Regions from separate parts of the Kitasatospora paranensis genome, predicted to be linked through region 3. Evidence: predicted binding sites of a transcription regulator. Region 3 holds the regulator's gene; each other region holds the start of a gene.
The links. The regulator HrcA, encoded in region 3, represses chaperone genes, less so after heat shock. The targets are predictions, from matches to a motif close to TTNGCACTCNGNNNNNCNGAGTGCNAA.

Region 1: groL (chaperonin GroEL) is a predicted target of HrcA. The motif match lies at 2,153-2,179, and genes of this name have one in related genera.
Region 2: groES (co-chaperone GroES) is a predicted target of HrcA. The motif match lies at 1,867-1,893, and genes of this name have one in related genera.

What each region holds. Positions count from the first base shown of each region.
Region 1 is NZ_BAABKV010000001.1:4,781,270-4,787,946, forward strand. Features, by position in the region: gene thrC (threonine synthase) at 1-869, shown strand, start outside; gene ABEB13_RS23095 (MoaD/ThiS family protein) at 902-1,180, shown strand; gene ABEB13_RS23100 (cold-shock protein) at 1,810-2,016, shown strand; gene groL (chaperonin GroEL) at 2,336-3,958, shown strand; gene ABEB13_RS23110 (hypothetical protein) at 4,128-4,484, shown strand; gene ABEB13_RS23115 (DUF4031 domain-containing protein) at 4,481-4,750, shown strand; gene ABEB13_RS23120 (HD domain-containing protein) at 4,731-5,360, opposite strand; gene ABEB13_RS23125 (copper homeostasis protein CutC) at 5,530-6,216, shown strand; gene ABEB13_RS23130 (HelD family protein) at 6,263-6,677, opposite strand, start outside.
Region 2 is NZ_BAABKV010000001.1:3,669,895-3,676,571, forward strand. Features, by position in the region: partial or broken gene groL (chaperonin GroEL) at 1-1,326, opposite strand, end outside; gene groES (co-chaperone GroES) at 1,421-1,726, opposite strand; partial or broken gene ABEB13_RS17555 (DUF6234 family protein) at 2,032-2,337, shown strand; gene ABEB13_RS17560 (class I SAM-dependent methyltransferase) at 2,419-3,594, shown strand; gene ABEB13_RS17565 (polysaccharide deacetylase family protein) at 3,570-4,433, opposite strand; gene ABEB13_RS17570 (hypothetical protein) at 4,492-4,749, opposite strand; gene tsaD (tRNA (adenosine(37)-N6)-threonylcarbamoyltransferase complex transferase subunit TsaD) at 4,746-5,825, opposite strand; partial or broken gene rimI (ribosomal protein S18-alanine N-acetyltransferase) at 5,877-6,311, opposite strand; gene tsaB (tRNA (adenosine(37)-N6)-threonylcarbamoyltransferase complex dimerization subunit type 1 TsaB) at 6,308-6,677, opposite strand, start outside.
Region 3 is NZ_BAABKV010000001.1:2,992,235-2,998,911, reverse strand. Features, by position in the region: gene pspAB (PspA-associated protein PspAB) at 1-122, opposite strand, end outside; gene htpX (zinc metalloprotease HtpX) at 146-1,066, opposite strand; gene hrcA (heat-inducible transcriptional repressor HrcA) at 1,289-2,377, shown strand; gene dnaJ (molecular chaperone DnaJ) at 2,444-3,583, shown strand; gene ABEB13_RS14650 (16S rRNA (uracil(1498)-N(3))-methyltransferase) at 3,905-4,654, shown strand; gene ABEB13_RS14645 (S41 family peptidase) at 4,788-6,677, shown strand, end outside.

The sequences.
Region 1 (6,677 bases), 1.8 Mb from region 3:
GGGCGTTCGAGTTCACCACCCTCTCCTGCTCCTCCACCGGCAACCTGGCCGGCGCGGTCGGCGCGGCCGCCGCCCGGGCCGGCTTCAACTCCTGCGTGTTCATCCCGCACGACCTGGAGCAGGGCAAGATCGTCATGGCCGGGGTGTACGGCGGTGCGCTGGTCGGCATCGACGGCAACTACGACGACGTGAACCGGTTCTGCTCCGAGCTGATCGGCGACCCGGCCGGCGAGGGCTGGGGCTTCGTCAACGTCAACCTCCGCCCCTACTACGGCGAGGGCTCCAAGACGCTGGCCTTCGAGATCTGCGAGCAGCTCGGCTGGCGGCTCCCCGAGCAGATCGTGATCCCGATCGCGTCCGGCTCCCAGCTCACCAAGATCGACAAGGGCCTGCAGGAGCTGATCAGGCTCGGCCTGGTCGAGGACCGCCCCTACCGGATCTTCGGCGCCCAGGCCGAGGGCTGCTCCCCGGTCTCCGCGGCCTTCAAGGCCGGCCGCGACGTGATCCGCCCGGTCAAGCCGGACACCATCGCGAAGTCGCTGGCGATCGGCAACCCGGCCGACGGCCCGTACGTGCTGGACATCGCCCGCCGCACCGGCGGCGCCGTCGAGGACGTCACGGACGCCGAGGTGGTCGAGGCCATCAAGCTGCTCGCCCGCACCGAGGGCATCTTCGCCGAGACCGCCGGCGGCGTCACGATCGGCGTGCTCAAGAAGCTGGTCGAGACCGGGCAGCTCGACCCGTCCAAGGAGACCGTCGCGATCAACACCGGCGACGGCCTGAAGACCCTGGACGCAGTCGCCGACGCGGGCCTGACCACCACCATCCGCCCGACGCTGGAGTCCTTCCGCGCCGCCGGCCTCGTCTGAGCAGCCCACCCCTTCCGCCAAGGAGCACCCGCATGAGCGCCAACGTCCGCATCCCGACCATCCTGCGCACCTACACCGGCGGTTCGGCCGAGGTCACCGCCGAGGGCGCCACCCTGGCCGCCGTCATCGCGGACCTGGAGCAGAACCACGCCGGCATCGCCGCGCGCCTGCTCGACGATGCGGGCAAGCTGCGCCGCTTCGTCAACGTCTACGTCAACGACGACGACGTGCGGTTCGCCGAGGGTCTGGAGACCGAGATCAAGGACGGCGCCAACGTGTCGATCATCCCGGCGGTGGCCGGCGGCTGCTGAGCCCGGCGCGCACACCTGGGCCGCCGTCGGACCGGATTCCGCTTTTCCGGTTCCGACGGCGGCCCGCCGCGTTTTGCCGGAGGGTCAGTGGAATGGCACAGGCCCGCGGGGGAGTAGAGTTCCGGATGTCGGAACCTCCGCTCCTTCCGGCTTCCCGATCGGTCCTGACGTCGTGCGTTGCAGCCGAATTCCGCTTTCCCGGCTCCGCGCGGATCGCATACGCAGGGTCCGGGCAGGGGCGTGGCGGGCCGTCCGGTCGCTGAGACGGGGCGTGGGCGATGCGGTGGCGGACCTGTCAGGAGAGCGTCAGAATTTCTCCGGCGTTATGTCGCCCTGCGTCCGCTATGTCCGGCGCGAATTGCCGTTCTCTGCGGCATTCATCCCGTCATATCCGTTGTCGGAGTACTCGATTCCTCCGAAGTTGGGCCTGTTGCACAGGGCTCCCGGCCGGATACATTCAGCCGCGATCGACGCAGTCACCCGCTCGCGCGGCCCGGTACCGGGCGCAGGGCGGCGGTCTGCGGCGTGCGCGGCTGCGTCCAGGGGGTTCCCTCGGGCCGGCCTGCCAGACCTTGGGCCCGCACCGTGCGGGCCCGTGAAGGGCCAGCACAGCACAAGGGGAGTTCGGAATGGCTCAGGGCACCGTCAAGTGGTTCAACGCGGAGAAGGGCTACGGCTTCATCGCGGTCGACGGTGGTGCGGACGTGTTCGTCCACTACAGCGCGATCCAGATGGACGGCTACCGCACCCTCGAGGAGGGCCAGCGGGTCGAGTTCGAGATCTCCCAGGGACAGAAGGGTCCGCAGGCGGACATGGTCCGCGCCGCTGCGGCCTGACCTTCCCCTGTGGAGCCTCGGCTCGTCCTCGCCGACGGCCGCCTTTCTTCACGACAGGCCCGTACGACACACCGTCGTACGGGCCTGTCGGCGTCCGCGGGGTCGCGGGACACGGACCGCGGACACGGCCGACGGGCTTGCACTCGCCACCCCGGAGTGCTAATCATTGGCGTTAGCACTCACAGCTTGAGAGTGACAACGCGGACCGGGTCGGTGAGGCCCCCGCGAGCGGTAGGGGACAGGACCCCCGCTCCCAGGGCCGTCCGTCGCGGGCACCTCTGGTCCGAGCAGTCGACCGTGTCCCGGAGGACCACTTCTGATGGCCAAGATCATCGCCTTTGATGAGGAAGCTCGCCGCGGCCTTGAGCGCGGTATGAACCAGCTTGCCGACGCAGTGAAGGTCACGCTCGGCCCCAAGGGTCGCAACGTCGTTCTGGAGAAGAAGTGGGGCGCCCCCACGATCACCAACGACGGTGTCTCCATCGCCAAGGAGATCGAGCTCGAGGACCCGTACGAGAAGATCGGTGCCGAGCTCGTCAAGGAGGTCGCCAAGAAGACGGACGACGTCGCGGGTGACGGCACCACCACCGCCACCGTGCTCGCCCAGGCGCTCGTCCGCGAGGGTCTGCGCAACGTCGCCGCCGGCGCCAACCCGATGGCCCTGAAGCGCGGCATCGAGAAGGCCGTCGCCGCCGTCTCCGACCAGCTCCTGGCCCAGGCCAAGGACGTCGAGACCAAGGAGCAGATCGCCTCCACCGCCTCGATCTCCGCCGCCGACACCCAGATCGGCGAGCTCATCGCCGAGGCGATGGACAAGGTCGGCAAGGAAGGCGTCATCACCGTCGAGGAGAGCAACACCTTCGGTCTGGAGCTCGAGCTCACCGAGGGCATGCGCTTCGACAAGGGCTACATCTCCGCGTACTTCGCGACCGACCTGGAGCGGATGGAGACCTCGTTCGAGGACCCCTACATCCTCATCGCCAACTCCAAGATCTCCTCGGTCAAGGACCTCCTCCCGCTGCTGGAGAAGGTCATGCAGAGCGGCAAGCCGCTCGTCATCATCGCCGAGGACGTCGAGGGCGAGGCCCTGTCGACCCTGGTCGTGAACAAGATCCGTGGCACCTTCAAGTCCGTCGCCGTCAAGGCCCCGGGCTTCGGTGACCGCCGCAAGGCCATGCTCGGCGACATCGCCATCCTCACCGGTGGCACCGTCATCTCCGAGGAGGTCGGCCTCAAGCTCGAGAACGCGGGCCTGGACCTGCTCGGCACCGCCCGCAAGGTCGTCATCACCAAGGACGAGACCACCATCGTGGACGGTGGCGGCGACAGCGACCAGGTCGCCGGCCGCGTGAACCAGATCCGCGCCGAGATCGAGAACAGCGACTCGGACTACGACCGCGAGAAGCTCCAGGAGCGCCTCGCCAAGCTGGCCGGCGGCGTGGCCGTCATCAAGGCCGGCGCGGCGACCGAGGTCGAGCTCAAGGAGCGCAAGCACCGCATCGAGGACGCCGTCCGCAACGCGAAGGCCGCCGTCGAGGAGGGCATCGTCGCCGGTGGTGGCGTCGCGCTGCTGCAGGCCGGTGTCGCCTTCGACAAGCTGGAGCTGGAGGGCGACGAGGCCACCGGTGCCAACATCGTCAAGGTTGCGCTGGAGGCCCCGATCAAGCAGATCGCGACCAACGCCGGCCTCGAGGGCGGCGTCGTGGTGGAGAAGGTGCGCAACCTTCCCGCCGGCCACGGCCTGAACGCCGCGACCAACGAGTACGTCGACCTGATCGCGTCGGGCATCATCGACCCGGCCAAGGTCACGCGCTCCGCGCTGCAGAACGCCGCCTCCATCGCGGCGCTCTTCCTCACCACCGAGGCCGTCATCGCCGACAAGCCGGAGAAGGCCGCTGCGGCCGCCGGCGGCGGCATGCCGGGCGGTGACATGGACTTCTGATCCTCCCGAGGATCGGCAAGCTCCTGACGCTCTGCGAGGGCGGTCTCCCCATCACGGGGAGGCCGCCCTCGCGGCGTTCCCGAGCCGCCCACGCTGCCGGAGCCGTTCGGGATACCGCTGGGCACCGCGGGTTTCCCGGCCGCCGGGCGACCTGCGGGACAATGGACGGATGGCCACCCCTGACATCGAAGCCGCCCTGCACAGCGCCCGGGCGCTGATCCTCGCCGACCTGACCGCCCGTGACGTCGCGGACGCCGCGGTGGTGTCCCTGGTCGAGAACGCCGTCACGCACCGCCGCTGGTGGCTGGAGCAGTGGCCGGACGGCACGGAGTACGTGCTCGGGCTGGTCGCGCAGGACGTCCAGGACGCCCTGCTGGAGGGCTACGGCCGCTGGCCGCTGTGCGAGGCCTGCGCGGCCGAGGGCGACCCGCACGCGCTCAGCGTGGAGCCGGAGCTCGGGCCCGAACCGCACTGGGTGTGCGGCAAGGAGGGCGTGGCCGTGGCCCCGGTCGGTGCCCTCACGTGATCCTCGTCGACCCCCCGACCTGGCCCGGCCACGGGGAGCTCTGGTCGCACCTGGTGAGCGACGTGTCGTACGAGGAACTGCACGCCTTCGCCGCGCTGCTCGGCGCGCCCGCCCGCGCCTTCGAACGGGATCACTACGACATCCCGGCCCCCTGGTACGAGAAGGCCGTCGCCCTCGGCGCCCGCCCGGTCGGCAGCCGCGAGCTCGTCGCCCGGCTGACCGCGGCCGGGCTGCGGCGGCGCAAGGCTAGCCTTCGAGACGGCTGAGCTCGGCGGCGAGGTTGGCCCGCGCCGGGGCGTCGAACCGCTCCCGGGCGGCGGCGGTGCGGTAGAGCGCGGGCAGCGCGAGCAGCTGCCGCAGGATCGCCGCCCGCCCGCTGCGGAAGGCGTCCTCGGGCACGAACGCGTACTCCTCGCGGACAGCGGCCGCGTATGCGGCGTACCCCTCCGGCTCGGAGCCGAGCACCGCCAGGTCGGCGTCGCAGAGCACCTCGCCGTTGCCGTCCCCGGGCTCGGGGTGGTGGGTCACGGTGAGCCGGACGAGCCGGGCGACCTCGGCGACCAGCTCCTCCGCCAGCCCGGCCTCGCGCAGCGCCCGGACGGCCAGCCCGGCACTGCGCTCCTCGTTCTCCGAGCGGTCCGGTCGGTAGACGGCGTCGTGGAACCAGGCCGCCAGCCGGACGGCGTCCGGCTGCGGGGCGTCCTGCGCCAGCATGTCGACGTGCGCCAGGACGGCCGCCAGGTGGTCCGTCGTGTGGTAGCGGCGCTGCGGCTCGGCCCAGCGCTCCAGCAGGTCCCGGCCGTACGGCACCGGGTCGGCGGTCGCGCCGCAGCGGCGCAGCAGGTCGTTCCAACCATCGAGCAGGGCAGCGGTCATGACGCCCATTCTGGCCGCTCGCCGCGCCGCCGCGGCGACCGCCTCCCGGTCCTGCGGAAGGCGCCGGCGCCGGGACCGCCCCAGGCGGTGCCGGCCGCGGCCGGACGGCGGCCCGAACGGACCGGGGAGGGGCTCGCCGTGCGCCGGGACGGTGTGGCAAGGTAGCGATATGTCTAGACCAATCGTCGAAGTCATCGCGCTGACCGCTCAGGACGCCCGCGCCGCCGAAGCCGGCGGCGCCGACCGCCTCGAACTGGTCACCGACATGGCCGCCGACGGGCTGACCCCCTCGGTGGCCGACTTCGCCGCCATCCGGGCCGCCGTCGCCCTCCCGCTCCGGGTGATGCTCCGGATCCGGGACGGGTTCACCCCCGGCGACCTCGACGAGCTGCTCGCGCGGGTCGCCGTGCTGCGCGCCGAGGGCGCCGAGGAGTTCGTCCTCGGCTTCCTCGACGCCGACGGCGCGGTCGACCTCGCGGCCACCACCGCCGTGGCCGAGGCGGTGGCCGGCTGCCGCTGGACCTTCCACCGGGCCATCGACCACAGCGCCGACCGGGCGGCCGTGCGCGCCGCCGTCGCCGACCTGCCCGGGCTGGACACCTTCCTGACCTCCGGCGCGCCGGCCGGCGTCGACGCCGGGCAGGGCGTCCTGGAGGGCGAACGCGCCAAGGCGGGCGAGCCCGGCTACTGCCAGCGGATCCTGGTCGGCGGCGGTCTGCGCGCCGAGCACGTCCCCGGGCTGCTCGCGGCCGGCTTCGACGCCTTCCACATCGGCGGCGCCGTGCGGGTCGACGGCTGGACGACCCCGGTGGACACCGCCAAGGTCGCCGCCTGGCGCACCCTCGTCGACGGCTGACGGCCGGCCCCGGATCGGCCGCCGACCGCCGGCCGTCGACCGACCGTCAGCGGTCGGCCAGCTGCTCCGGCAGCGGCTCCGCGTGCAGCACCTGCAGCCCGGAGACCGCGCGGGTCAGCGCCACGTACAGCCGGCGCAGCCCGGTGCGCTCGTCGGACTCCCCGGCGACCACCGCGGCCGGCTCGTCGAGCACCACGTAGTCGTACTCCAGGCCCTTGGCCAGCGAGGCGGGCACCAGGGTCAGCCGCGCCTCGGCGGTGGTCTCGGTCCCCGGGTCCAGGAACGGCAGCCCCGCCTCGGCGAGCGCCGCGGCGAACAGCGGGATCCGCGCGTCGGCCGCGATCAGCCCGGTCGAGCCCTCGGCGGCGAGCGCCGTCCGGCAGGCCTCGACGACCGCCGCCACCGGATCCCCCGTCACCTGCCGGACGGTCAGCGAGTCCGGCGCGTCACGGACCGAGGTG
Region 2 (6,677 bases), 680 kb from region 3:
CGACCGCGACACCGGTGGCCTCGTCGCCGGACAGGCCGAGGCCGCCGTCGAGGACCTTGGCGGCGTGGACGAGCGAGGCGCCACCGCCGGCGACGATGCCCTCCTCGACCGCGGCGCGGGTCGCGGAGATGGCGTCCTCCAGACGGTGCTTGCGCTCCTTGAGCTCCACCTCGGTGGCGGCGCCGACCTTGATGACGCAGACGCCGCCGGCCAGCTTGGCCAGGCGCTCCTGCAGCTTCTCGCGGTCCCAGTCGGAGTCGGTGGCACCGATCTCGGCCTTGATCTGGCCGACGCGGCCGGCCACGGCCTCCGAGTCACCGGCACCGTCGACGAGGATGGTCTCGTCCTTGGTGACGGTGATGCGGCGGGCGCTGCCGAGCACGTCCAGACCGGCCTGGTCGAGCTTGAGGCCGACCTCCTCGGAGATGACGGTCGCGCCGGTGAGGACGGCGATGTCACCGAGGATCGCCTTGCGGCGGTCGCCGAAGCCGGGGCCTTGACGGCCACCGCGTTGAAGGTGCCGCGGATCTTGTTCACCACGAGGGTGGACAGCGCCTCGCCGTCGACGTCCTCGGCGATGATCAGCAGCGGACGCGAGGCGCCGCCCTGCAGGATCTTCTCCAGCAGCGGGAGGAGCTCCTGGATGGAGGAGATCTTGCCCTGGTTGATCAGGATGTACGGGTCCTCGAGGACCGCCTCCTGACGCTCCGCGTCGGTCACGAAGTACGGCGACAGGTAGCCCTTGTCGAACTGCATGCCCTCGGTGAACTCGAGCTCGACGCCGAAGGTGTTGGACTCCTCGACGGTGATGACACCGTCCTTGCCGACCTTGTCGATCGCCTCGGCGATGAGCTCGCCGACCTGGGTGTCCTGCGCGGAGAGGGACGCGACGGCGGCGACGTCGTCCTTGCCCTCGATCTCGCGGGCGATCGAGAGGAGGTGCTCGGAGACGGCGGCGACGGCCTTGTCGATGCCCTTCTTCAGGGCGGCCGGGCCGGCGCCCGCGGCGACGTTGCGCAGGCCCTCGTTGACCAGGGCCTGGGCGAGCACGGTCGCGGTGGTGGTGCCGTCACCCGCGACGTCGTTGGTCTTGGTGGCCACCTCCTTGACGAGCTGCGCGCCGAGGTTCTCGTACGGGTCGTCGAGCTCGACCTCGCGGGCGATCGTCACACCGTCGTTGGTGATGGTGGGGGCGCCGAACTTCTTGTCGATGACGACGTTGCGGCCCTTGGGGCCGATGGTCACCTTGACGGTGTCGGCCAGCTTGTTGACACCGCGCTCCAGCGAGCGGCGGGCGTCCTCGTCGAACTGCAGGATCTTCGCCATGTTCCCGTTTCCTCAGGGGGTTGTGCGGATGGACCAACAGGCACGCCCCGGCCCGGGTCAGTGCTGACGCGGTTCCGGGGCGTGCTGTGACGGCTTACTTCTCGATGATGGCGAGAACGTCGCGAGCCGAGAGGACGAGGTACTCCTCGCCCTGGTACTTGACCTCGGTGCCGCCGTACTTGGAGTAGAGGACGATGTCGCCGACGGCGACGTCGAGCGGCAGGCGCTGGCCATCCTCGAAGCGGCCCGGGCCGACGGCCAGGACGACGCCCTCCTGGGGCTTCTCCTTGGCGGTGTCCGGGATAACCAGGCCGGAGGCCGTGGTGGTCTCGGCGTCGAGCGGCTGGACCACGATGCGGTCCTCGAGCGGCTTGATGGCAACCTTGGTGCTGGTGGTCACGTCCGAGCTCCCCTTCGGAGATTACGGGGTTGTCTAACAGGGATGGGCGATGTCTGCACGCCTGCCGTCGCGGGGGTCAGGCGAACTCCGTCGCGTTGGCACTCGCCCGGGGGAGTGCCAGGAACGACCATAGGCCGCTGTTAGCACTCAGTCAACCAGAGTGCCAACGGCGCGGCCCGCAGAATCGCGGAGAAACCGAGTACCCGTACTCAGGTGCGGCCGCCGCGGGGCCGGGCAGACTCCCACCCGTGACCGAGACCGCCGTGCCGCGCCGCCGTCCGCAGCCCGTCGCCGACCTCCTCCTGATGCTCGCCCTCATCGCCCTCCAGGCCCTGGCCGGCTGGTGGACCCTGCTCGTCCTGGGCCTGCACACCTGGGCCGAGCCGCCGCGGAGCGCGGCCGAACAGGCCGCCGCCCCCGTCGACTGGACGCCCTACCGGGTGCTGGGCGGGTTCGCCCTGGCCGCTCTCCTGGTGGCGGTCCTCGCGGGCCGCCGCCGACTGTGGATCACCGCCACCGTGCACGGACTGCTGGTGGCCGCCCTGGCGGTCGGCGCGCTCGCCGCGCATGCCTCCGACGTGCGCGACCGCGAGCGGCTGCGGCCGCACCCCTGCCCTCGGGTTACCAGCCGTGCTTCAGCGGCAGCAACAACTGCGTCGGCGGCTGATCCGGCCGACCGGGACAATGGCGGGGTGGAGATCGAATCGTTCCGGGCCCTGCTGACCGACGAGGGCCAGGCGCTCCTGGCCGAGCTGCGCGGATTCCGCGAGGCGGACGAGCTGGCGCTGGCGACCAGGCTGCGGCGCAGCCACCCGGCCGAGCTGGTCCGGGCCGCGTTCGAGCAGGCCCGGCTGCGGCAGCGGGCCGCCGCCAAGTTCGGCGCCGACGCGGAGGCCATGTACTTCACGCCGGACGGCGTCGAGCAGGCCACCCGGCGCAGCGTCGCCGAGTGGCGGGCCGGGCGTTTCGCCGCGCTGGGCGTGCGGCGGCTCGCCGACCTGTGCTGCGGCATCGGCGGCGACGCGATCGCGCTGGCGCGGGCGGGCGTGTCGGTGCTCGCCGTCGACCGCTCCGAGCTGACCTGCGCGGTGGCCGGGGCCAACGCGGCGGCGCTGGGCCTGGCCGACCGGATCGAGGTGCGCTGCGCGGACGTCGCCGACGTCGATCCGGCCGGCTTCGACGCGGTGTTCACCGACCCGGCGCGGCGTACCGCCCGGGGCCGGGTGTTCGACCCCGAGGCGTACTCCCCGCCGCTCTCCTGGGCGATCGAGGCGGCCCGCCGCACCCCGTACGGGGCGCTCAAGGTGGCGCCGGGCATCCCGCACGCCCTGGTACCGGACGGAGCGGAGGCCGAGTGGGTCTCCGACCGCGGCGAGGTGAAGGAGGCCGTGCTGTGGTTCGGCACCGGCGCGGCCGACCCGTACCGGGCGACGCTGCTGCCCGGCGACCACACGCTGACCGGCACGGGCACCCCGGCGACGGCCGGGCCGGTGGGGCGGTACCTCTACGAGCCGGACGGCGCGGTGATCCGGGCCGGCCTGGTCTCCGACGTCGCCGGGCAGGTCCGCGGGCGGCTGATCGACCCGATGATCGCCTACGTGACCTCGGACGAGCTGGTGGCCACCCCGTACGCGCACGCCTACGAGATCGGCGAGGCGCTGCCGTACAACGTGAAGCGGCTGAAGGCGCTGCTGCGGGAGCGCGGCGCCGGCACCGTGGTGATCAAGAAGCGGGGGATGGCCGTCACCCCGGAGGAGCTGCGCCGGCAGTTGCGGCCGAGCGGCCCCCACGAGGTGACGGTGATCCTCAGCCGGACGGACCACGGCCCGCTGATGATGCTGGGTCAGCCGGTCGGCGCGGCGACGTAGTCCTCCAGCCGGGCGACCGCGAAGCCCTGCTCCTGGATCCGGCTGAGCAGTTCGCCGAACATCGCGGTCATGGTCTCGCCCTTGAGGTCCTTCGGGCCGCGGAAGTGGGCGAGGATGATGTCGCCGGGGCGGAGCTTCTTGTCGGCGGTCTGGTACTGCATGTCGTGGATCTGCATGGTCTCGCGCCAGAGCACCACCGCGCGCGGGCCGCAGGCCTGCACCGCGGTGTTCAGCGCTGCGGTGTGGGCGCCGTCTCCGTACGGCGGGCGGAACAGCAGCGGCGGCGTGCCGTACTCCCGGGTGAGCGCGGTCTGGTCGTCGCAGACCTCGCTCTTCTGCTTCTCCGGGGAGGCCTTGCTCATCACCGGGTGGTCGACGGTGTGGTTCTGGATGTGGTTGCCGAGGGCCTGCAGCGGCTTGAAGTAGCCGTAGTCGCCGCTGATGATGTCGCGGGTCAGGAACATCGAGAACGGCACCCTGAGGTCGTTCATCATGGCGACGAACTTCGGGTCCTTCTCGGCGCCGTCGTCGAGGGTGACGAAGACGACCCGGTCGCTGGTCGGCACCGCGCTGAAGACCGGCACCTGACCGGTGCGGGTGAGCTTGATCGGCTTGTCGGCGGGGGCGGGCGGGGCCGCGGGCAGCGGCTTGAGGCCCCACTTGGCCCAGGCCGCGTCGGAGGCGCCCGGGGCCGCCGGGGAGGCCCCGGTGCTCGCCGTGCCGCCCGGGGCGGCGGTGTCCTGCGCGGGGGCGCCTGCGTCCTGGGCCTGGCCGGCGCCCCGCCGCCGCAGCCGCTGACGACCGTGAGGAGCGCCAGCACTCCCGTCGCAGCCCACCATGACCTCTTCAGCACAGCATGCCCCCACCCCGTGTTCAGCGAACTCTCAGGAAGGCACGCTACTCGACGTGGCGGCTGGTGAAGGACCAGCGGTGCACCGGGCGGGCCAGCAGGTCGCCGGGCGGGTCGGGGACGGCCGCCGGAGCCCCCGCCCACCAGGTGATCAGCAGCACCCGGTCGCCGTCCGCGGTGAGCAGTTCGGCGCGTTCGGGGCCGGCGGTGCGCAGCGCGGGCAGCGCGGTGTCGCGGGCCCAGCGCTCCAGGTCGGCGGCCCGTCCGGCGGCGGCCCGGGCCTCCCACATCAGGGCCGAGGTCACCGCAGCGACTCGTGCGCGGCCGCGTGCAGGTCGGTGTGCGGCACGTGGGTCTCGGTGACCGGCAGCGAGGAGTCCGCGGACAGGTCGAAGGCGGACGGGGTGCGGCCCCGGCGGACCATCTCGGAGCCGAGCGCGGCGACCATGGCGCCGTTGTCGGTGCACAGGCCGGGGCGCGGCACGCGGAGCACGATGCCGGCCTTGTCGCAGCGCTGCTGGGCCATCTCGCGCAGCCGGGAGTTAGCGGCGACGCCGCCGCCGATCATCAGGTGGTCGACGCCGTTGTCCTTGCAGGCGCGGACGGCCTTGCGGGTGAGGACGTCGGTGACGGCCTCCTGGAAGGAGGCGGCGACGTCGGCGACCGGCACCTCCTCGCCGGCCCGGCGCCTGGCCTCGACCCAGCGGGCGACGGCGGTCTTCAGGCCGGAGAACGAGAAGTCGTAGGCGGGGTCGCTCGCCGTGCTGAGGCCGCGCGGGAAGGCGATGGCCCTGCCGTCGCCGTCGCGGGCCATCCGGTCGACCACCGGGCCGCCGGGGAAGCCGAGGCCGAGCACCCGGGCGACCTTGTCGAAGGCCTCGCCGGCGGCGTCGTCGATGGTGGCGCCGAGCGGGCGGACGTCGCTGGTGATGTCGGTGGACATCAGCAGCGAGGAGTGGCCGCCGGAGACCAGCAGCGCCATGGTCGGCTCGGGGAGCCGGCCGTGCTCCAGCTGGTCGACGCAGATGTGCGAGGCGAGGTGGTTGACCCCGTACAGCGGCTTGTCGAGCGCCCAGGCGTAGGCCTTGGCGGCGGAGACGCCGACCAGCAGGGCCCCGGCCAGGCCGGGGCCGGCGGTGACGGCGATGCCGTCGAGGTCGGAGGCCTTGACGCCGGCGGTGTCGAGAGCCCGCCGGATGGTGGGGACCATCGCCTCCAGGTGGGCCCGGCTGGCGATCTCGGGGACGACGCCGCCGTACCGGGCGTGGTCGTTGACGCTGGAGGCGACGGCGTCGGCGAGCAGTGTGGTGCCGTGGACGATGCCGACGCCGGTCTCGTCGCAGGAGGTCTCGATACCGAGGACGAGCGGTTCGTCAGCCATTCTTCGGGTCCTTCGCATCGTGCGGGGGTGGTCGAGTCGCATGACGAGCGCGTCGACGTTCGCGGGCTGGTAGTAGCCGCGGCGGACGCCGACCGGGCGGAAGCCGAAGCGCTCGTAGAGCCGCTGGGCGCGCAGGTTGTCCACCCGGACCTCCAGCAGCAGTTCGGTGCAGCCGCGGGCGGCGGACTCCTCGACCAGGTCGGTGAGCAGCGCCGCGCCCAGGCCGCGGCCCTGGATCCGGTCGTCGACGGCGATGGTCTGGACGTCGCCCTCGACGCCGACCGTCATGAGGCCGGCGTAGCCGACGACGGTGCCGTCGGGTGCGGCGGCGACGGTGTAGTGCCGGGTGCCGCCGGGGTGGGCCTCGGCCAGTTCGGACCAGTACATGCCGCGCGACCAGGCGTCCTCGGGGAACAGCCGCAGTTCGAGGTCCATCACCGGTTCGATGTCCCACCAGCGCATCGGCCGGAGGGTGATCGCGGTCATGCCGGGAGCACCGCCTTGTAGCCGGCCGGGACCTGGGCGTCCGGGCGGCGCAGGTAGAGCGGGCTGTTCGGCAGCAGTTCGCGGCCGGCCGCGAGCTCGCCGGCGGCGAAGTCGGCCAGCGCGCCGGCCGAGACGTGCTCCGGTCCGGCGGCGCCGGGGAAGGTGTCGGGGTACAGCAGCGCGCCGGCGCCGACGGACCGCTCGGGGGCGGCCAGCTCGGCCGGGCGGTCGACGGACGGGCCCGCGGTGCGGGCGCCGTCGGCGTCGTAGGAGGCCCAGTAGACCTCCTTGCGGCGGGCGTCGGTGGCGACGGTGAACGGCCCGGTGAGGCCGTCGCGGCGGGCCTGGTGGGCGATCGCGTCGAGG
Region 3 (6,677 bases):
CCGGTCGGGCGGTACCCGGCCGCCGCCTCCAGGGTGAGGGCGGCGGACGGGATGCCGAACAGCTGGTCGAGGTCGGGCTTGACCGGCTTGCTGCGGCCCAGCAAGGCGTCCAGGAATCCCACGGAGAGTCCTCTCGGCGGCCGGTTCAGTGGCCGAGTTCGTTGGAGATCTTCGCCAGCTGGGCCAGCCGCTGCTCCAGCGTCGGGTGGGTGGAGAACAGCTGGGCGGCCGTCTCCCGGGCGCTCAGCGCGGGGGCGAAGTAGAAGGCGTTGTAGGGCTGGGAGCGGCGCAGGTCCTCGGAGGGGATGGCCGCGATCTGCCCGGTGACCTTGGTGAGGGCGGAGGCCAGCGCGCTGGGCCGGCCGGTGAGCTGGGCGGCGGCCCGGTCGGCGGCGAGCTCGCGGTAGCGCGAGAGCAGCCGGGTGAGCAGGAAGCTCAGCGCGTAGACGACCATGCTGGCCAGCGGGATGACGATCATCGCGATGGCGGTGTTCGGGTCGTTGCTGTTGCGGTTGTTGCCGTAGAAGCCGCCGTAGAAGGCGATCCGGGTCATCGCGCCGGCCAGGACGCCGAGGAAGCCCGCGATGGTCATCACGGCGACGTCCCGGTGGGCGACGTGGGAGAGCTCGTGGGCGAGGACGCCCTCCAGCTCCTCCGGCTCCAGCCGGCGCAGCAGCCCGGTGGTGACGCAGACCACGGCGTTGTCCGGGTTGCGCCCGGTGGCGAAGGCGTTGGGCATGTCGTTGTCGGCGACCGCCACCCGCGGTTTGGGCATGTCCGCCAGGGCACAGAGCCGGTCGACGGTGCCGTGCAGCTGCGGGTACTGCTCGGGGCTCACCGCGTGGGCGCCCATCGCCCGCTCGGTGATCTTGTCGCTGAACCAGAACTGGGCCACGAACAGCCCGCCGGAGATCAGCACGATGATCGGCCAAGCGCCGCGCAACAGGGCGATCAGCAGCCCGGTGAAGCCGACGTAGACCAGGCCGATGAGGAACATGGTGGTGACCATCCGACCGGTCAGACCCCGGTCGGGTGCGAATCGGGAGTGCTGCCGTGACGCCGACATCGCTGCTCCTTCGGTAGCTCGCTCGCCTTCGATGCTGCCACCCGCCGCCCGATGCGGCACCGTCCGCCACGACGCGATCGGTCGAGGATCACGTGGGCGGCCCGTTCCTGCCGCCGGAGGTGGGCCTTACACTGGCAGGTACGGTTCTGGCACTCTGCCATCCAGAGTGCCAGACACCGGACGGCTACCGACTCAACGGACGACGACGGAGGTGCGTGCCCCATGGCCGGCGAGCGCAAGGCCGACGACGGCAGGGCAGACGCCCGCCTGGTCGACACCCGTTCCACCGTCCGGCCGCTGGACGAGCGGCGGCTCGCCGTGCTGCGGGCCATCGTCCAGGACTACGTGGGCACCGAGGAGCCGGTCGGCTCCAAGGCCCTGGTCGAGCGGCACAACCTCGGCGTCTCCCCGGCCACCGTCCGCAACGACATGGCGGCGCTGGAGGAGGACGGCTTCATCCACCAGCCGCACACCAGCGCCGGCCGGATCCCCACCGACAAGGGCTACCGGCTGTTCGTCGACCGGCTGGCCGAGGTCAAGCCGATGACGCCGCCCGAGCGCCGGGCGATCCGGCACTTCCTGGAGGCGGCGGTCGACCTCGACGACGTGGTGGCCCGCACCGTCCGGCTGCTCGCGCAGCTGACCCGGCAGGTCGCCGTCGTCCAGTACCCGTCGCTGACCCGGTCCACCGTGCGGCACGTCGAGCTGGTCGCGCTCGGCCCGGCGAAGGTGATGCTGGTGCTGATCACCAACACCGGCCGGGTGGAGCAGCGGATGGTCGACTGCCCGGGCACGGTCGGCGAGAACCTCCTGGCGGACCTGCGGGCCCGGCTGAACGCCCGGGCCGGCGGCCGGCGGCTGCCGGACGTCCCGGAGCTGCTGGAGGACCTGCCCGCCACCTTCGAGGCCGGCGACCGCCCGGCCGTTGCCACCGTCCTGGCGACCCTCTTCGAGACGCTCGCCGAGCAGAACGAGGAGCGGATCATGCTGGCCGGCACGGCCAACCTGACCCGCTTCGGCCACGACTTCCCGCTCACCATCCAGCCGGTCCTGGAGGCCCTGGAGGAGCAGGTCGTGCTGCTCCGCCTGCTGGGTGAGACCGCGGAGTCCGCGATGACGGTCAGAATCGGCCGGGAGAACGACTACGAGGGTCTCAATTCCACGTCGGTCGTCTCCGTCGGTTACGGTTCGGGCGACCAGAGCGTGGCAAAGCTGGGAGTGATCGGTCCGACCCGGATGGATTACCCGGGCACAATGGGGGCGGTGCGAGCGGTGGCACGGTACGTGGGTCAGATCCTGGCCGAGTCGTAGAGCAGCCCGCGCCCGGCGCGGACCCAGTCGCAAGCACTTCTAGAGGCGGAACAAGCGGAGCATTTGGTGGCCACGGACTACTACGCGGTACTCGGCGTCCGACGGGATGCGGGGCAGGACGAGATCAAGAAGGCGTTCCGGCGCCTCGCGCGTGAACTGCACCCGGACGTCAACCCGGACCCGAAGACCCAGGAGCGGTTCAAGGAGATCAACGCCGCTTACGAGGTGCTCTCGGACCCGGCCAAGCGCCAGGTCTACGACCTCGGCGGCGACCCGCTCTCCCCGAACGGCGGAGGCGGCGGCGCGGGCGGCTTCGGCGCGGCCGGGTTCGGCTTCTCCGACATCATGGACGCGTTCTTCGGCGCGGCGGGCGGCCAGCGCGGCCCGCGCTCGCGGACCCGGCGCGGCCAGGACGCGATGATCCGCCTGGAGATCACCCTGGAGGAGGCCACCTTCGGCACCACCAAGGAACTCCAGGTCGACACCGCCGTCACCTGCACCACCTGCAGCGGTGAGGGCGCCGCCCCCGGCACCTCCGCGCAGACCTGCGACATGTGCCGCGGCAAGGGCGAGGTCTCCCAGGTCACCCGGTCCTTCCTGGGCCAGGTCATGACCTCCCGCCCCTGCCCGCAGTGCCAGGGCTTCGGCACCGTCGTGCCCACCCCCTGCCCGGAGTGCGCCGGCGACGGCCGGGTCCGCGCCCGCCGCACCTTGACCGTCAAGATCCCCGCCGGTGTCGACAACGGCACCCGGATCCAGCTCGCCGGCGAGGGCGAGGTCGGCCCCGGCGGCGGCCCGGCCGGCGACCTGTACGTCGAGATCGCCGAGATCGCCCACCCGACGTTCCAGCGCCGCGGCGACGACCTGCACTGCACCGTCACCATCCCGATGACCGCGGCCTCGCTCGGCACCCAGGTGCCGCTGCAGACCCTCGACGGGATGGAGGAGGTCGACATCCGGCCCGGCACGCAGTCCGGCCAGTCGATCCCGCTGCACGGCCGCGGCATCACCCACCTGCGCGGCGGCGGCCGGGGCGACCTGATAGTGCATGTCGAGGTGCAGACGCCCACCAAGCTCGACCCCGAGCAGGAGGACCTGCTGCGCCGGCTGGCCGTGCTGCGCGGCGAGGAGCGGCCCTCCGGGCAGTTCGCACCCGGCCAGCAGGGGCTGTTCTCCCGCCTCAAGGACGCCTTCAACGGCCGCTAGGGCTTGTCTGACAATTCCCGCCGCGCGCGCGACGCCGGATCATCCTCCCCCAGCCTTCGGCCGGGAGGAGCCCCCACCTGGACGTCCCGCCGCATCGGCCAAGTACGTCCAGTACGAGGCCGACACGGCGGCACGCCCAGCCGGGCGCGCATTGGGGGTACCTCCCGGCCGGAGGCCGGGGAGCCGCGCGCTGATGCGACGCGAATTGTCGGACAAGCCCTAGGCCACCCAGGCCGTCATCGGCGGACGGGGGCGCCGCGGGGATCCCGCAGCGCCCCCGTCCGCCGTCCCCGTGCCCGCACCCGGAAGGACACCCCCACCATGACCGCGCCCGTCTTCGTCGTCGAGAGCGCCCTGCTGGCCGGCGCCGCGCCGGGTGCCGTGCTGCGGCTGGACGGGCCCGAGGGGCGGCACGCCGCCGCGGTGAAGCGGCTCGCGCCCGGCGAGGCCGTCACCCTCGCCGACGGCCTCGGCCACGGCGTGGACGGCACGGTGAGCGCCGTGCACGGCAAGGACGCGCTCGACATCGCGGTCGTCGCCGTCCGCGAGGAGCCGGCCCCCGCCCCGCGGATCACCGTCGTCCAGGCGCTCCCGAAGGGCGACCGCGGCGAGGTCGCGGTGGAGACCATGACCGAGGTCGGCGTGGACGCGGTGATCCCCTGGGCCGCCTCCCGCTGCATCACCCAGTGGAAGGGCGAGCGCGGCGCCAAGGCGCTCGCCAAGTGGCGGGCGACCGCCCGCGAGGCCGGCAAGCAGTCCCGCCGGCTGCGGTTCCCCGAGATCCACGACCTCGTGACGACCCGTCAGCTCCTCCCGCTGCTCGGGGCCGCCGCGCTGGCCGCGGTGCTGCACGAGGACGGGGCCGCGCCGCTCGCCGCCGCCCCGCTGCCCGACAGCGGCGACATCGTCCTCGTGGTCGGCCCGGAGGGCGGCGTCTCCCCGGAGGAGCTCGCCGCGTTCGCCGGGGCGGGCGCCCTCCCGTACCGGCTCGGCCCGTCGGTGCTCCGCACCTCCACCGCGGGGGTCGCGGCCGGCGCCCTGCTGCTCGGCCGCACCGGCCGCTGGTCCTGACCCGGTCCTGATCCGGTTCCGCGCCTGTCCGGTCCGGCGGCCGGTCCCCGCCCGGTCGTACGGACCCGAACCCGTTGCGGCGGTCGTGCGGAAACCCCCTGCGCGGCGTCCCGCGCCTGCCTAGGGTGGCGCTGTGACCGAACCGCAGAGCACCACCTCGGGCGCCTACCTGCGCCATCCCCACCTGCACGGCGACCTGGTCGCCTTCGTCGCCGAGGACGACGTCTGGCTGGCGCCGCTGGACGGCGGCCGGGCGTGGCGACTGACGGCCGACCAGACCCCCGTCAGCCACCCGCGCTTCTCGCCCGACGGACGCCACGTCGCCTGGACGTCCACCCGCGACGGCGCCCCCGAGATCCACGTCGCCCCCACCGACGGCGGGCCCTCCCGCCGGCTCACCCACTGGGGCAGCCCCCGCACCGCGCTGCGCGGCTGGACGGCCGACGGCCGGCCGATCGCCGTCACCACGGCCGGGCAGGCGACGCTCCGCCGCAGCTGGGCGTTTGCCGTCCCGCTGGACGGCGGCGAGCCGACCCGGCTGCCGTACGGGCCGATCGGCGGGCTGGCACCGGAGCCGGACGGCGACCGGGTGCTGCTGCTGTCGGCGTTCAGCCGCGAGCCCGCGCACTGGAAGCGCTACCGCGGCGGCACGGTCGGCAAGCTCTGGATCGGCGGCCGGGAGGCCGGCGGCGAGGAGTTCCGGCGGCTGCACGCCGACCTCGACGGCAACGTCGAGTCGCCGCTCTGGGTCGGCGGCCGGATCGCCTTCCTGTCGGACCACGAGGGCACCGGGCAGCTCTACTCCAGCCTCCCCGACGGCTCCGACCTGCGCCGCCACAGCGACCACGTGTTCTACGCCCGCAACGCCTCCACCGACGGCCGCCGCGTGGTCTGGCACAGCGGCGGCGACCTGTGGCTGCTGGAGGACCTCGACGGTGCCGAGCCGCGCCTGCTGGACGTCCGCCCGGCCGGCCCGCGGACGCACCGCCAGCCGCACCCCGTCCCCGCCGCCGGGCAGCTGTCCACCGTCGCCCCGGACCGCACCGGCCGGGCCAGCGCGGTCGTCGTGCGCGGCACCGTCCACTGGCTGACGCACCGTGAGGGCCCGGCCCGGGTGCTGGACGCGACCCCCGGGACGCGGGCCCGGCTCGTCCGGGTGGTGCCCGGCGCCGACGGCGCCCAGGGCGCCGTCTGGGTCACCGACGCCGAGGGCGACGACGCGCTGGTGTACGCGCCCGCGGTGCTGGAGGCCGAGCGCCGCACGCTGGCCGCGGGCCGGCTCGGCCGGGTCCTGGACCTGGCACTCTCGCCCGACGGCAAGCAGCTCGCGGTCGCCTCGCACGACGGCCGGGTGCTGCTGGTCGCACTCTCCGACGGCACCGTCCACGAGCTCGACCGCAGTGAGAACGGCGAGGTCAGCGGCCTGGTGTTCAGCCCCGACTCGGGATGGCTGGCCTGGTCCCGGCCGGTGCTCGGCCCCTGGTCGCTGCGTCAGATCATGCTCGCCGACCTGACCAGCCGCACCGTCAGCGAGGCCACCCAGCAGCGCTTCATGGACTACTCGCCGGCGTTCACCACGGACGGCCGGCACCTGGCGTTCCTCTCCGTCCGCAACTTCGACCCGGTGTACGACGCGCACTCCTTCGACCTGTCGTTCCCGACCGGCTGCCGTCCGTACCTGATCACCCTGGCCGCCGACACGCCGTCACCGTTCGGCCCGCAGCGGGCCGGGCGCCCCGCGGCCGGCGAGGACGACGACGCCAGGCCGGCCGGCAAGGACGCGAAGGACGCCGCCGACACCGCCGACGCCGCCCCCGAGCCGACCAGGGTCGACCTGGAGGGCATCGCCGACCGGATCCTGCCCTTCCCGGTGGAGGGCGGCTCCTTCGGCGCGCTGCGGGCCGCCAAGGACGGCGTGCTGTGGACGCGCGTCCCGCTGCTCGGCGAGCTCGGGGACAACGCGGCCTCGCTGGAGGACGACCACCCGCGGCCGGCCCTGGAGCGCTTCGACTTCGCCAAGCGC